Linked DNA regions of Priestia megaterium. The protein of the gene in region 2 interacts with the protein of the main gene of each other region in a pairwise test. Links are inferred from orthologs where the notes say so. Each region holds a gene or a part of one and is shown on either strand. Other genes may lie near its edges.

Region 1 (6,523 bases), 2.7 Mb from region 2 along the record:
AATCCATTTAACCGAAGACTGTTCAGCGCTTGAACTCTTCATATTTTGTTTTATATGATCTCCTATATTTACCTTACCCTTTGCTGGAACTGTCATTCCTTCGTCGGCATTTACAAATGCGATTGGCAAATTCTTAGGTGCTTGGCTTACTGAAGGAATTAACGTTAGGGTAAAAATGAAAATAACTGCTACCACTATAATTGGTGAAAGATATATAAGCTTTTGGTTACTTAATTTCATATAGATATTCCCTTCTTTAAGCATATACACGTTGACGGAAAGATAATGTACATGCTGTTGATTAGTGATCACTATGTAAATTATAATAAATTTACCTGCATTCTCAATATGCAATAATCATGGGAATGTCGCTTACTTAACACAAAACACATAACTGTTCATTATTAAAGAAAAAAGTAGGTGTTTAAAAACTGTGGGGAATTCAAAAACAGATCGTAGAATTATTCGAACGAAGAAATTTATCCGAGATGCTTTAACAGAATTAATGGAAGAGAAAGGATTTGAAGGCGTAACGGTCAGAGATCTGACGAAAAAAGCCGATATTAATCGAGGAACTTTTTATTTACACTACCAAGACAAATACGATTTGCTTGAAAAAAGTGAAAATGAAGTCATTCAAGAAATAAAAGAATTTATCAAAAAAGCAAATCCAAATGAGATTGTATCTGCTAATTTGAAAGAACAGCCTTTGCCGTTTATTATTGCGCTTTTTGAATATATTCAAGAGAATGCGCGTTTTATGCAGGTTATGCTTGGTCCAAAAGGCAACCCTGGCTTTCATCTTAAAATTAAAGAAGTTATGAAAACCAATATACTGGAAAAATTAGAGCTCATGGATAGTAAAACGCCTCCGCTTGTTCCACTTGAACATTTAATGTCTTATGTAACGTCAGCCCATCTTGGCGTCATTCAGCACTGGCTAGAACAAGATATGAAGCAGTCACCTAGAGAAATGGCTCTGACACTCGCTAGCATGACTTTTTTGGGTCCTGCTTATGTTGCAGGCATTAAGCGAACATAAAAGAACCTGCTATTCTCTCGGAGAATAGCAGGTTCTTTTTATTAACCTTCTAGTAATAAAGATTCTGGATCTTCTAATAGTTCTTTAACAGTAGCTAGGAAGCTTACGGCTTCTTTGCCGTCAACGATACGGTGATCGTAAGAAAGTGCAATGTACATCATCGGACGATTTTCGATACGCTCTTCATCAATTGCTACCGGACGAAGCTGAACTTTGTGCATTCCTAAAATACCAACTTGAGGCCCGTTTAAAATTGGTGTAGACATTAATGAACCGAATACACCGCCGTTTGTAATTGTGAACGTTCCACCTTGTAAATCTTTTAATGCTAATTTGTTGTCGCGCGCTTTTTTCGCTAAATCAACGATAGATCCTTCGATACCAGCGAATGTTTTACGGTCAGCATCACGTACAACTGGAACAACAAGACCGTCTGGAGCTGACACAGCAATACCAATATCGTAGAATTTTTTAATTAATAACTCGTTGCCTTGAATTTCAGCATTTAATAATGGGTATTTTTTAAGTGCTGCTACTACTGCTTTTGTGAAGAATGACATAAAGCCAAGTCTTACGTCGTGCTGTTCAAAGAATTTGTCTTTGCGTCGTTTACGAAGAGCCATAACAGCCGTCATGTCTACTTCGTTAAACGTTGTCAACATAGCCGCTGTTTGCTGAACTTCAACGAGACGTTTGGCAATTGTTTGACGACGACGTGACATACGTTCGCGTTCAACAGGTTTGTCGCTATTTTCACTTGCCGCTGGAGACGGAGATACCGGGTTAGCTGGCTTACTTGCTTGTGCCTGCTGTTTTTGCTCATTTGATTTTTGATCTGCATATGAATCAATATCATGTTTACGCACACGGCCAAGAGGATCAGTAGTTGGTACTTGATCTAGCTTGATTCCACGTTCTCTTGCTGCTTTGCGAGCTGCAGGAGAAGCAATCAGCCATTGTTTTTGATTTCCTTGTTGAGGCGCTTCAGCTGCTGGCGCTACTTCTTCAACTGTTTTTTGCTGAGCTGGAGCAGCTTCTTGTTTTGGTGCTTCTTCTGCTGGTTTTTCTTCAGCTTTTGGTGCTGCTGGTGCTGAAGCTCCTTCTTTCGCTTCAAGACGTGCAATTGTTTCACCAACTTGCACTGTGTCGCCTTCGCCAGCAAGAAGTTCTGTTAGCACACCAGAGTCTTCAGCTGTAATTTCAACGTTAACTTTATCTGTTTCAAGTTCAACGATATAATCGCCTTTTTCAACGAAATCTCCTACTTGTTTTAGCCACTGTGCAACTGTTCCTTCAGAAATTGATTCTGCTAATTCCGGTACTTTAATCTCTCCCATGATTCATTCCCCTTCCTTATCGTGTAACAACGTCGTTAGCAATTTCATTTTTAGTTAATGCATCTTGTAAAATACGTTCTTGTTCTTGTCTGTGAACTGTTGGATCTCCTTCAGCTGGACTTGAGCGTCTTGTGCGGCCGATGTAGTCAACAGTAGCTCCTTCTGGTGCTACTTCACGCAGTCGATCTTCTACATAGTTCCATGCGCCCATGTTTTCAGGCTCTTCTTGTAACCAGACAATCTCTTTTAAATTTTTATAGCGAGCAAAGATTTCAGCAATTACGCGTCTTGGGAACGGATAAATTTGTTCTAGACGAAGAACGTGTAGCCAATCTTTATCATCTTCTGCTTTGTTTAAGCGTTCCGTTAACTCACTGCTGATTTTTCCGCTGCACAGAACGATTCGTTCAACTGCATCTTCTTTTTTGCCTAATCCAGGCTGTTCTACTACTAAGCGGAAAGAGCCTTTTGTAAACTCTTCAAGGTTTGACACACTAAAAGCATTACGAAGCAAACTTTTTGGTGTCATAACTACTAGCGGTCTTACTTCTTCGCGCTGTAAAATGGCAGCTTGTCGTCGAAGTAAGTGGAAATATTGCGCAGCGCTTGTTACGTTTGCGATTGTCCAGTTGTTTTCTCCAGCTAGCTGTAAATAACGTTCTAGACGAGCGCTTGAGTGTTCTGGCCCTTGACCTTCATGGCCATGTGGCAGCAATAAGACCATTCCAGATTTTTGTCCCCACTTAGCACGACCTGCTGCAATAAACTGGTCAATAATAACTTGACCTGCATTGGCAAAATCACCGAATTGTGCTTCCCAAAGAACAAGCGTTTCAGGAGCAAATACATTATAGCCGTATTCAAATCCAAGCACTGAACCTTCAGATAATGGACTGTTACGAATATCAAAGGAAGCGCTTACGTTCTTCATTGCGTGTAGTGGTGAGTAAACATCCCCTGTCTTATGATCATGAAGAACAAGATGTCTATGTGCAAACGTACCACGTTCAGAATCTTGGCCTGTAATACGAATTGGCGTGCCGTCTCTTAAAATCGTAGCAAATGCAAATGCCTCACCCAATGACCAATCCACGCTTTCATTTTCTTCAAACGCTTTGGCACGTTTAGATAAGATGCGATCAAGTTTTGGAAATACGTTAAATCCTTCAGGGTATTTCACTAGCTCTTGATTCACTTCAAACAGCTCTTCTTTTGTAACAGATGTATCAATATCTGAAATTCCTTTGAAGACTGCTTGTGGCATTTCCATAATTCTATGTTGTTTTTCAGCTTTTGGCGGTACTTTCTCATAAGCTGCTTTTAACTTCGCTTGTAACTCTTCATTAATTTGATCTGCTTGACCGCTTTGAATAACGTTTTGTTCTTCGAGCTGCTTTGCATACATAGCACGAACGGTTGGACGTTTTGTCACAATTTCATACATCTTCGGCTGCGTTACAGACGGTTCATCCATTTCATTGTGGCCAAATCGACGGTATCCAATTAAATCAATCAAGAAATCTTTGTTAAAACGTCTGCGATACTCATAAGCAAAATAAGCAGCCGCTAAACAGGCTTCCGGATCATCCGCGTTTACGTGAACGATTGGAATTTCAAACCCTTTTGCTAAGTCACTTGCATATTTTGTTGAACGAGAATCGACGCTTTCTGTTGTAAATCCAATCATGTTGTTAGCAATAATGTGGATTGTTCCACCTGTTTGATAACCAGTCAATTGATTTAAGTTCAGCGTTTCTTGTACAATACCTTCACCAGGGAACGCAGCATCTCCGTGAATTAAAATCGCGAACGATTTTTTTACATCTTGTTTCGGGTATCCATTCACATCACGCTCATCTTGAGCCGCTCTTGTAAACCCTTCCACAACCGGATTAACAAACTCCAAGTGACTAGGGTTACTAGCCAATGTCAAACGAGCTCGAACTGTGTTCTCTGCTTTAATTTGTTTGTCGGCACCCAGGTGATATTTTACGTCTCCCGTCCAGCCGTAGTTGATACCGATTGAACCTTCTGAAGGAACTAATTCCTTGTTAGGCGCATGCTGGAATTCCGCAAAAATCATTTCATACGGCTTGCCTAATACGTGTGCTAATACATTTAAACGTCCACGGTGAGCCATACCGATATTAACCGTTTTTGGGCTTGTTTCCACTGAGCGTGCAATCAGTTCATCTACAAGTGGAATTAACATATCTACGCCTTCAATAGAAAAGCGTTTTTGTCCGACAAATGTACGATGTAAAAATTGTTCAAAGCCTTCTACTTCTGTTAAACGCTTTAATACAGAAGTTCTTTTCTCATTTGAAAGAGGTTGGAAAATAGCACCTGACTCGACCATATCAGTCAGCCACTTATTCTCTTCCATGTTATGTACGTGATGGAATTCAAACGCAATGGTTTTTGTGTAGACATCTGTTAAATAGTTAATTGCGTCTAAACCATTTTTGACGTGTGATGGCGCATTCGTACATAAAATATCAACCGGAATTGATTTTAAATCTTCTTGCGTTAAATTGTAATCTTCCAAGTGAAGCAAGACAGGATCTTTCTTCTCGCTTTCAAGAGGCTTAATTGACGCGTATAGATGACCATAAGCACGGATGTTTTCCGCTAGCTTAATAGCCGATGCAATTTTAGATGTGTTAGCTGAAGGTGCAGTCTGTGCGTATTCAGCTTGCTGAACCTGCTCACTTTCGTTTAATGGAGGAGCACCCCAATAATCAAATAATTCTTTTAAGTCTGGATCTACTAGATCTGACTGCTCTTCATATAACTCATACTGTTCTAATACATAGCCGTAGTTCGGACCCAAAAATCCTTGCCAAGGCTCCCCTCTATTCGACGTTTCGTTACCCATGATAAAACCCCCAACGAGTTATAATAATTGTCGTACTCAACAATCTTTCCATTTTGAATGTCGATTACCTTATCGTCTGACATCTTTACAACGAGTGATAAATCTCACTGCGTGTGTATCTGATATCTGCTTATATTTTACCACTCTTTTACTCGTCAATCAAAATGAAATCGCTATATTTCTTTAATTTTTTTTACTTTTTTAATAGTCTTACTACTTTTTGAAAGCGTTTTATAAGTAAAGCTGATTAAAGGTCGAATCAGGTGTTAATTAATTGTTATTGACCTAGCTTTTGGCAAAATTAAATTGCTTAAAATATATTTTATGACTATTTAAAAAAAGAAGCAGTGTTTTGCTTCTTTTTTTAAAACTCATCTACGATTTTTTCAACGTCTTTAAAATAACCATCATCTACTTCTGTAAGCTTGCTGCTTTTCGCCGCTTCGAGTAAATGAGTGAACCAAGTTAGTTCTACTTTCAAATGCATAATCGTGCGCATAATGATCGACAGATTTGCAATGGAATGATCGACCTTTTTAACTTGGTACAAATTTTGCATTTTTTCTAAATAAGCTGCCGTTTCCTCAATCTTTTTTTCTAAAGCAGAAGCCACTTTTTTTTGATCCACGTAAGAAGTAAATGAAAGAGCAGCATAAACAGGTCTATGCATATGCTCTTTTTTTAACAGCTGTTCAAAATAAAGGCGTTCAAATTCTTCTCTTCCTGCATCCGTGATAGAATAAACGGTCTTTTCAGGTCTGTTCGTCTCTCGAATCACATCGACTACTTTCACCAACTGATCTTTTTCGAGCGTATCAAAAGCGTAATATAAAGAACCGCTTGCAAGTTTAATATAGTGCTTCATTTGTCTTTCATTAATGGTTTGCTGAATTTCATAAGGGTGCTTATTTCCTTCCATTAATAAGCCCAGTATGACTAATTTAACACTCATAACACCTTTCACCTCTTGACATGCATCTTATTTAGTAAAAAAAGCACGAATAAATTCGTGCCTTTTCTATTTTTGAGCTGCCGGTTCCTTAGCTTCTACCCGCTTTTTAGGGGGAACTTCCACTCGTTCATTTCCCATTAAAAAGACAGTAATAATAGCTACTGCAATTGGAATAAGAGCAAGCATAAATGCATACGTGATCGATGTAGACATAGCATCAACAATCTTATCTAATATTTGAGGCGGAATGCTGTTTCGGGCACTTGATTGAAAAACTGCACTCGGATCTCCTATTTGAGAAAATGCTCCTTGTG
Region 2 (6,028 bases):
TCCCGGGTCCTATACCGGTGTACGCATTGGTGTTACCATTGCCAAGACACTTGCTTGGACTTTAAATATTCCTTTAATAGGTGTATCTAGCCTTGAGGCACTAGCAGCAAACGGTCGTTATTTTGATGGATATATTGCTCCGTTATTTGATGCGCGCCGTCAGCAGCTTTATACAGGACTATATGAATGGAATAACGAACGAGGTCTTGTAGAAGTTGAAAGTGATCGACTTGTTATTAATAAGGACTGGGCGGAACATTTAAAGTCATACAACAAACCTATTTTATTCATAGGCAATGATCTTTCCATGCATGAAGAGGCGTTAAAAGAAGTGTTGAGTGAACAAGCTGTATTTGCCCATGTTCAGCAGTTTAACCCAAGACCAAGTGAATTGGCTTTCTTAGGAATGAAGAAAGAGCCGCAGTCTGTGCATACTTTTGTTCCGAACTACATTCGTTTAGCTGAAGCAGAAGCCAACTGGCTTGCTTCACAGCAAAAAGGATAAAAGAAGGTATAACATGAAACTAACAATTAAGTTTCGTTTAATGGAAGTTAAAGATATTGATCAAGTAGTGAAAATCGAAGAGAAGTCTTTTACGACACCTTGGAGTGCAGAAGCATTTCAAAATGAGTTAACCAATAATCAATTTTCAACTTACATTGTGATGGAAGAAGGAGAAAATATTATTGGTTATTGTGGAACGTGGATTGTTATTGACGAAGCACATGTAACCAACATTGCGCTATTGCCAGACTACCGAGGCAAGGGACTCGGTGAATTGCTGCTCCGCAACGTGATGGACGTTCTTCGAAAACTAGGTGCTACGTCAATGACATTAGAAGTTAGGGTATCTAATCATATTGCACAATCATTGTATCAAAAGCTAGGTTTTAAACCTGGAGGTATTCGTAAGAATTATTATTCTGATAACAATGAGGATGCATTAGTTATGTGGGTGAATTTATGAATGAAAATCAATTAATTTTAGCATTAGAAACAAGCTGTGATGAGACAGCAGCAGCTGTGATTCGAAACGGTCATGAAATTGTAGCCAATGTGGTGGCCTCTCAAATAGAAAGCCATAAACGATTTGGCGGTGTCGTACCGGAAATTGCATCTCGTCATCATGTAGAACAAATTACAGTAGTAGTTGAAGAAACTTTAAATCAAGCGAACTTGACGTTTGCAGATATAGATGCAATAGCTGTAACGGAAGGACCAGGGCTTGTGGGAGCACTTCTTATTGGCGTAAATGCAGCCAAAGCGCTAGCATTTGCACATCAAAAGCCATTAATTGGTGTTCATCATATTGCAGGACATATTTATGCAAATCAGCTAATCAAAAAACTAGAATTCCCGCTCTTATCGCTAGTTGTATCTGGCGGGCATACGGAGCTTGTATACATGGAAAGTCACGGTCATTTTAAAGTGATCGGTGAAACAAGAGATGATGCAGCAGGAGAAGCCTACGATAAAGTAGCCCGCACGTTAAACCTTCCATATCCAGGCGGACCTCATATTGACCGCCTTGCACATGAAGGAGAGCCATTAATTGATTTGCCGCGTGCTTGGCTAGAAGAAGGATCCTATGATTTTAGTTTCAGTGGATTAAAATCAGCAGTTATTAACACTGTCCACAATGCGAAGCAAAAAGGTGAAGAGATTCTTCCACAAACACTTGCTGCTAGCTTTCAAGCGAGTGTCATTGATGTGTTAGTAACTAAAACGATTAAAGCTGCAAAGGAATATAACGTTAAGCAAGTTTTATTAGCAGGAGGAGTTGCTGCTAATAAAGGGCTTAGAGCAGCGCTAGAAGAGGCATTTGAACCCCTATCAAATATTGAGCTTATTATCCCGCCGCTATCTCTATGTACGGATAATGCCGCAATGATTGGAGCAGCAGCAAGCGTACGATTTGCTCAAGGAAAACGTTCAGATATGTCATTAAATGCAAACCCCGGTTTGGACTTGGAAGAGTAAGTGACGAATGAGATTTATTTCTCATTCGTCTTTTTTTGTGGATAAAAATGATTTATCAACAATATTCAATAAATTTAGAATTGACTGTGGATAATTATGTGGAAAAGTCCGTGCACTCAGTACACGGACCTGTTATCAACAAGTTTTAATTATGAAAATCAGACAGATATCCACTATTTATTCACAGAGTGGATAAAGCTTGCTCTTAAGCGCATGAACAAGTAAATAGGATGAATAGATACGCAAAAATATAGGCTACTCTTCTAGAAGCAGCTGTAATTCTTCCCACTCTTCCATTAATGTGGATAACTGTGAAGAAATTTTTTCATTTTCACCGTTTAATCTTGATACTTCTTCGTGATTTTGATAAATTTCAGGGTCACAAAGAAGTTCTTCATTCGCCGCTTGGGCGGCTTCTAATTTGTTTACTTCAGTTTCAATTTCTTCAATGCGGCGCGTTCGCTGTCTCATCAATTTCTTTTGTTCTTTATCTTGTTTATAGGACTGTTTATCTACTTTTACCGTACGTTCTTCGTTTGCTTTTATATTTTCTAATTCTTTGATTTCCTCTATTTCTGCTTTCTTTTCTACATAATAGTCATAATCTCCAAGAAATTCTTCTACTCCTTCAGGAGATAGCTCTGCTATTTTATTGGCAATACGATTAATAAAATAACGGTCATGTGAAACAAATAATAGAGTCCCTGGGTAATCAATTAACGCATTCTCCAGTACTTGTTTGCTATCTAAATCAAGATGGTTAGTAGGTTCATCCAAAATTAAGAAGTTAGCTTTTTGAAGCATAAGCTTCGCAAGAGCCAAACGTGCTTTTTCACCACCGCTGAGCGTGGAAACGATTTTCAGTACATCATCACCTGAAAACAGAAAATTTCCAAGCGCTGTACGGATTTCTTTTTCAGGTTTGGCTGGGTAGTCATCCCAAAGTTCATTTAAAACGGTTTTATTAGACGTTAAATTGGCTTGCTCTTGGTCGTAATAACCAACCATTACGTTTGAGCCAAAAGAAATGGTTCCAGTCTTGAAGCTTAGTTTATCCACAATACCTTTTAATAAAGTTGATTTCCCAACTCCATTAGGACCAACCAACGCAAGGCTTTCACCTTTTTTAATCCGAAGGTTTGCCTCTTGCACGACATATTTGTTTTCATCATACCCGATAGACACGTTTTCGAGATTTAAGACTTCATTTCCGCTTTGACGCTCAATTTCAAACGAAAAACTAGCTGATTTTTCACCTTCATTAGGTCGGTTTATTAACTCCATTCGATCGAGCTGTTTACGTCTGCTTTGCGCACGTTTTGTAGTCGACGCGCGGGCGATATTTCGCTGAATAAAATCATTCAGTTTTGCGACTTCATCTTGCTGCTTTTCGTACTGACGCAACTCTTTTTCATAGCGCTCGGCTTTTTGTACGAGGTATTTAGAGTAGTTGCCCGTGTACTTCACCGTTGTTTTTTGTACGACTTCATACACTTGATTTACGACTTTATCAAGGAAGTAACGATCGTGTGAAACAATTAAAATAGCTCCTTCATACCCTTGCAGAAACTGTTCCAGCCATGCTAAAGTTTCAATATCTAAGTGGTTGGTAGGCTCATCGAGAATAAGCAAGTCTGGCTTTGTTAAAAGCAGTTTTGCAAGAGCCAAGCGCGTTTTTTGCCCACCGCTCAAGGAGGAAATAGGGGTGCTATAGTCAAAGTTTGAAAAACGGAAACCGTGAAGAATAGATCGTGTATCCGCTTCATATTGATAGCCGCCTAAATCTTTGAACGTTACTTGAAGCTGATCGTACTCTTTGGTTAGTTTTTCGTATTGAACTGAATCATTAAAAATATCTGGATCGCCCATCTTCGTTTCAAGCGTACGTAATTCTTTTTCCATCTTCTTTAACGGAGCAAAGACAGTCATCATTTCTTCCCATATGGAGAGTGTTGACTCAAGAACTGTATCTTGTCCCATATAATCAATGGAAACACCCTTAGGTTTAATAATTTCTCCGCTGTCATAGGAAAGCTGCTCAGCAATAATTTTTAATAAAGTTGATTTACCAGCACCGTTTCGTCCCACTAGGGCAATGCGGTCTTTTGATTGTACTTCTAACTTTATATTCGATAAAATGGGTTCTGCCCCATAGTATTTTGTAATACCGTTCAATTGTAGAATAATCATTTTTTCACCTCTAGTAGTATATCCATAGTGTATTTTAACATATTTTTAACTACAAGTTCTTCCTACAAGCGTTTGTAATTTGTAGAGGGACAAGGACAAATGATGAAGCGAATGTTTTGATTCATGAAATAAAATGATTTTACCTGCACATTTTATACAGGATACTATGTTAAAATAAGAGATAAGTGCATCTCTGAACTTATCTATGATGGATGTGAAAAATCCGTCATGACTAACAAACGGATCCTTTGAAGGGCTAATTGCTTCGTTCTACATACCGACTTTAAGGAGTGCTGAATAGACAAAAGCCGTCGAGGTGTGAAGCGGAGTATATATAAAACAAGAGAAAAGAGAGAGAATTGGAAGCGCTACCTCAAAGCGGTTGATGCTTTGTGAAAGGTAATGCAATATGACTTGAAAATGTTAGTAATGACATACATGAACTGAGGGGGTACAACGTGAACACTGAACAATTAAAAATACCACAAGCAACGGCTAAACGATTGCCGCTTTATTATCGTTTTTTGAAAAATTTGCATGCTTCTGGTAAACAGCGTGTGTCGTCAGCGGAGTTAAGTGAGGCAGTGAAAGTGGATTCTGCTACTATTCGTCGGGACTTTTCTTACTTTGGTGCATTAGGAAAAAAGGGATACGGCTACAATGTGAATTATTTACTTACATTTTTCCGTAAAACGTTAGACCAAGATGAAGTAACGAAAGTAGCACTGATTGGCGTAGGGAATCTAGGAACGGCCTTTCTAAATTATAATTTTATTAAAAATAATAACACCAAAATTGAGTGCGCTTTTGATGTGATAGAAGAAAAAGTGGGTACAAAAGTGGGCGACGTGCCGGTCTATCATCTTGACCAATTGGAAGATTATATGAGTGATGACATCTCAGTAGCGATTTTAACCGTTCCTGCTACTGTTGCTCAGCAAATTACTGATCGTTTAGTGAGTTGCGGAATTAAAGGAATTTTAAACTTTACTCCTGCACGCTTAAACGTACCGGATGAGATTCGACTCCATCATATTGATCTTGCTGTAGAATTACAGTCGCTCGTCTACTTTTTGAAAAATTATCCTGTTGAATAAGGCGGACTGTGTTACGATTTCCTTAAGTCTAAATTAATAAGGAGAGTGGGAATATGGGGATTGGAGCAGGCAGTTGGATTATTATTGCGATTGTAGCACTGCTTATTTTTGGACCGAAACGGTTACCGGAGCTAGGAAGATCAGTGGGCCAAACGCTTAGAGAGTTTAAGCATGCCGCTAGCGGTGCATCAGAAGATCGTGAAAAAGATAAACAGCGTCAAGTAGATGACAAAGAGTAAAAGGGTGATCATAGTATGACCGAACAAGAAATGTCAATATATGATCATATAGGAGAGCTGCGAAAACGCATTTTAATTGTTTTATTTTTCTTTGTGATTGCCACAATTGGCGGCTTTTTTATAGCGGATAAGGTTATTGTCTATTTACAGCATGCTGATGAGGCAAAGAATTTAACGATGAATGCATTTCGGTTAACAGATCCAGTTAAGATTTATATGCAATTTGCTGTTATTATCGGCTGTGTACTTGCAGCTCCTGTTGCACTGTATCAACTTTGGGCATTTATTAGTCCTGGTTTATATGAAAAAGAGCGTAAGGTAACGCTTGGATATATTCCTGTTTCCATTTTTCTCTTTATCGGCGGTGTCTCTTTTTCTTATTTTGTGTTGTTTCCATTTGTCGTCGATTTTATGACGCGCGTTTCTGATGAGCTGAATGTAAACCAAGTGATTGGCATTAATGAGTACTTTTCTTTTTTAATGCAGCTCACACTGCCTTTTGGCCTGTTGTTTCAGCTTCC

What was found.
Region 1: the proteins of CEQ83_RS01205 (region 2) and sucA interact in binary tests that used the Escherichia coli proteins (3 or more experiments, as listed by UniProt). The link is inferred for Priestia megaterium from one-to-one orthologs.

The regions. Positions count from the first base shown.
Region 1 is NZ_CP023317.1:2,860,865-2,867,387, forward strand. The notes cover bases 2,196-5,630. They hold sucA (2-oxoglutarate dehydrogenase E1 component), read right to left. Parts: upstream 5,258-5,630; coding sequence 2,396-5,257; downstream 2,196-2,395. Other genes in these bases: odhB (2-oxoglutarate dehydrogenase complex dihydrolipoyllysine-residue succinyltransferase), read right to left, coding at 2,196-2,379; CEQ83_RS14425 (PadR family transcriptional regulator), read right to left, coding at 5,622-5,630. In the rest of the region: CEQ83_RS14405 (YhgE/Pip domain-containing protein), read right to left, coding at 1-240; CEQ83_RS14410 (TetR/AcrR family transcriptional regulator), read left to right, coding at 434-1,042; more of odhB, read right to left, coding at 1,084-2,195; more of CEQ83_RS14425, read right to left, coding at 5,631-6,209; CEQ83_RS14430 (MDR family MFS transporter), read right to left, coding at 6,276-6,523. UniProt on the Escherichia coli protein: E1 component of the 2-oxoglutarate dehydrogenase (OGDH) complex which catalyzes the decarboxylation of 2-oxoglutarate, the first step in the conversion of 2-oxoglutarate to succinyl-CoA and CO(2).
Region 2 is NZ_CP023317.1:205,781-211,808, forward strand. What follows is about bases 1,705-4,644. They hold CEQ83_RS01205 (ABC-F family ATP-binding cassette domain-containing protein), read right to left. Parts: upstream 4,172-4,644; coding sequence 2,237-4,171; downstream 1,705-2,236. Other genes in these bases: tsaD (tRNA (adenosine(37)-N6)-threonylcarbamoyltransferase complex transferase subunit TsaD), read left to right, coding at 1,705-1,981; CEQ83_RS01210 (redox-sensing transcriptional repressor Rex), read left to right, coding at 4,630-4,644. Also shown: tRNA (adenosine(37)-N6)-threonylcarbamoyltransferase complex dimerization subunit type 1 TsaB, read left to right, coding at 1-505; rimI (ribosomal protein S18-alanine N-acetyltransferase), read left to right, coding at 519-968; more of tsaD, read left to right, coding at 965-1,704; more of CEQ83_RS01210, read left to right, coding at 4,645-5,268; tatA (twin-arginine translocase TatA/TatE family subunit), read left to right, coding at 5,322-5,507; twin-arginine translocase subunit TatC, read left to right, coding at 5,523-6,028. UniProt on the Escherichia coli protein: Genetic data indicate it may be involved in ribosome assembly or function.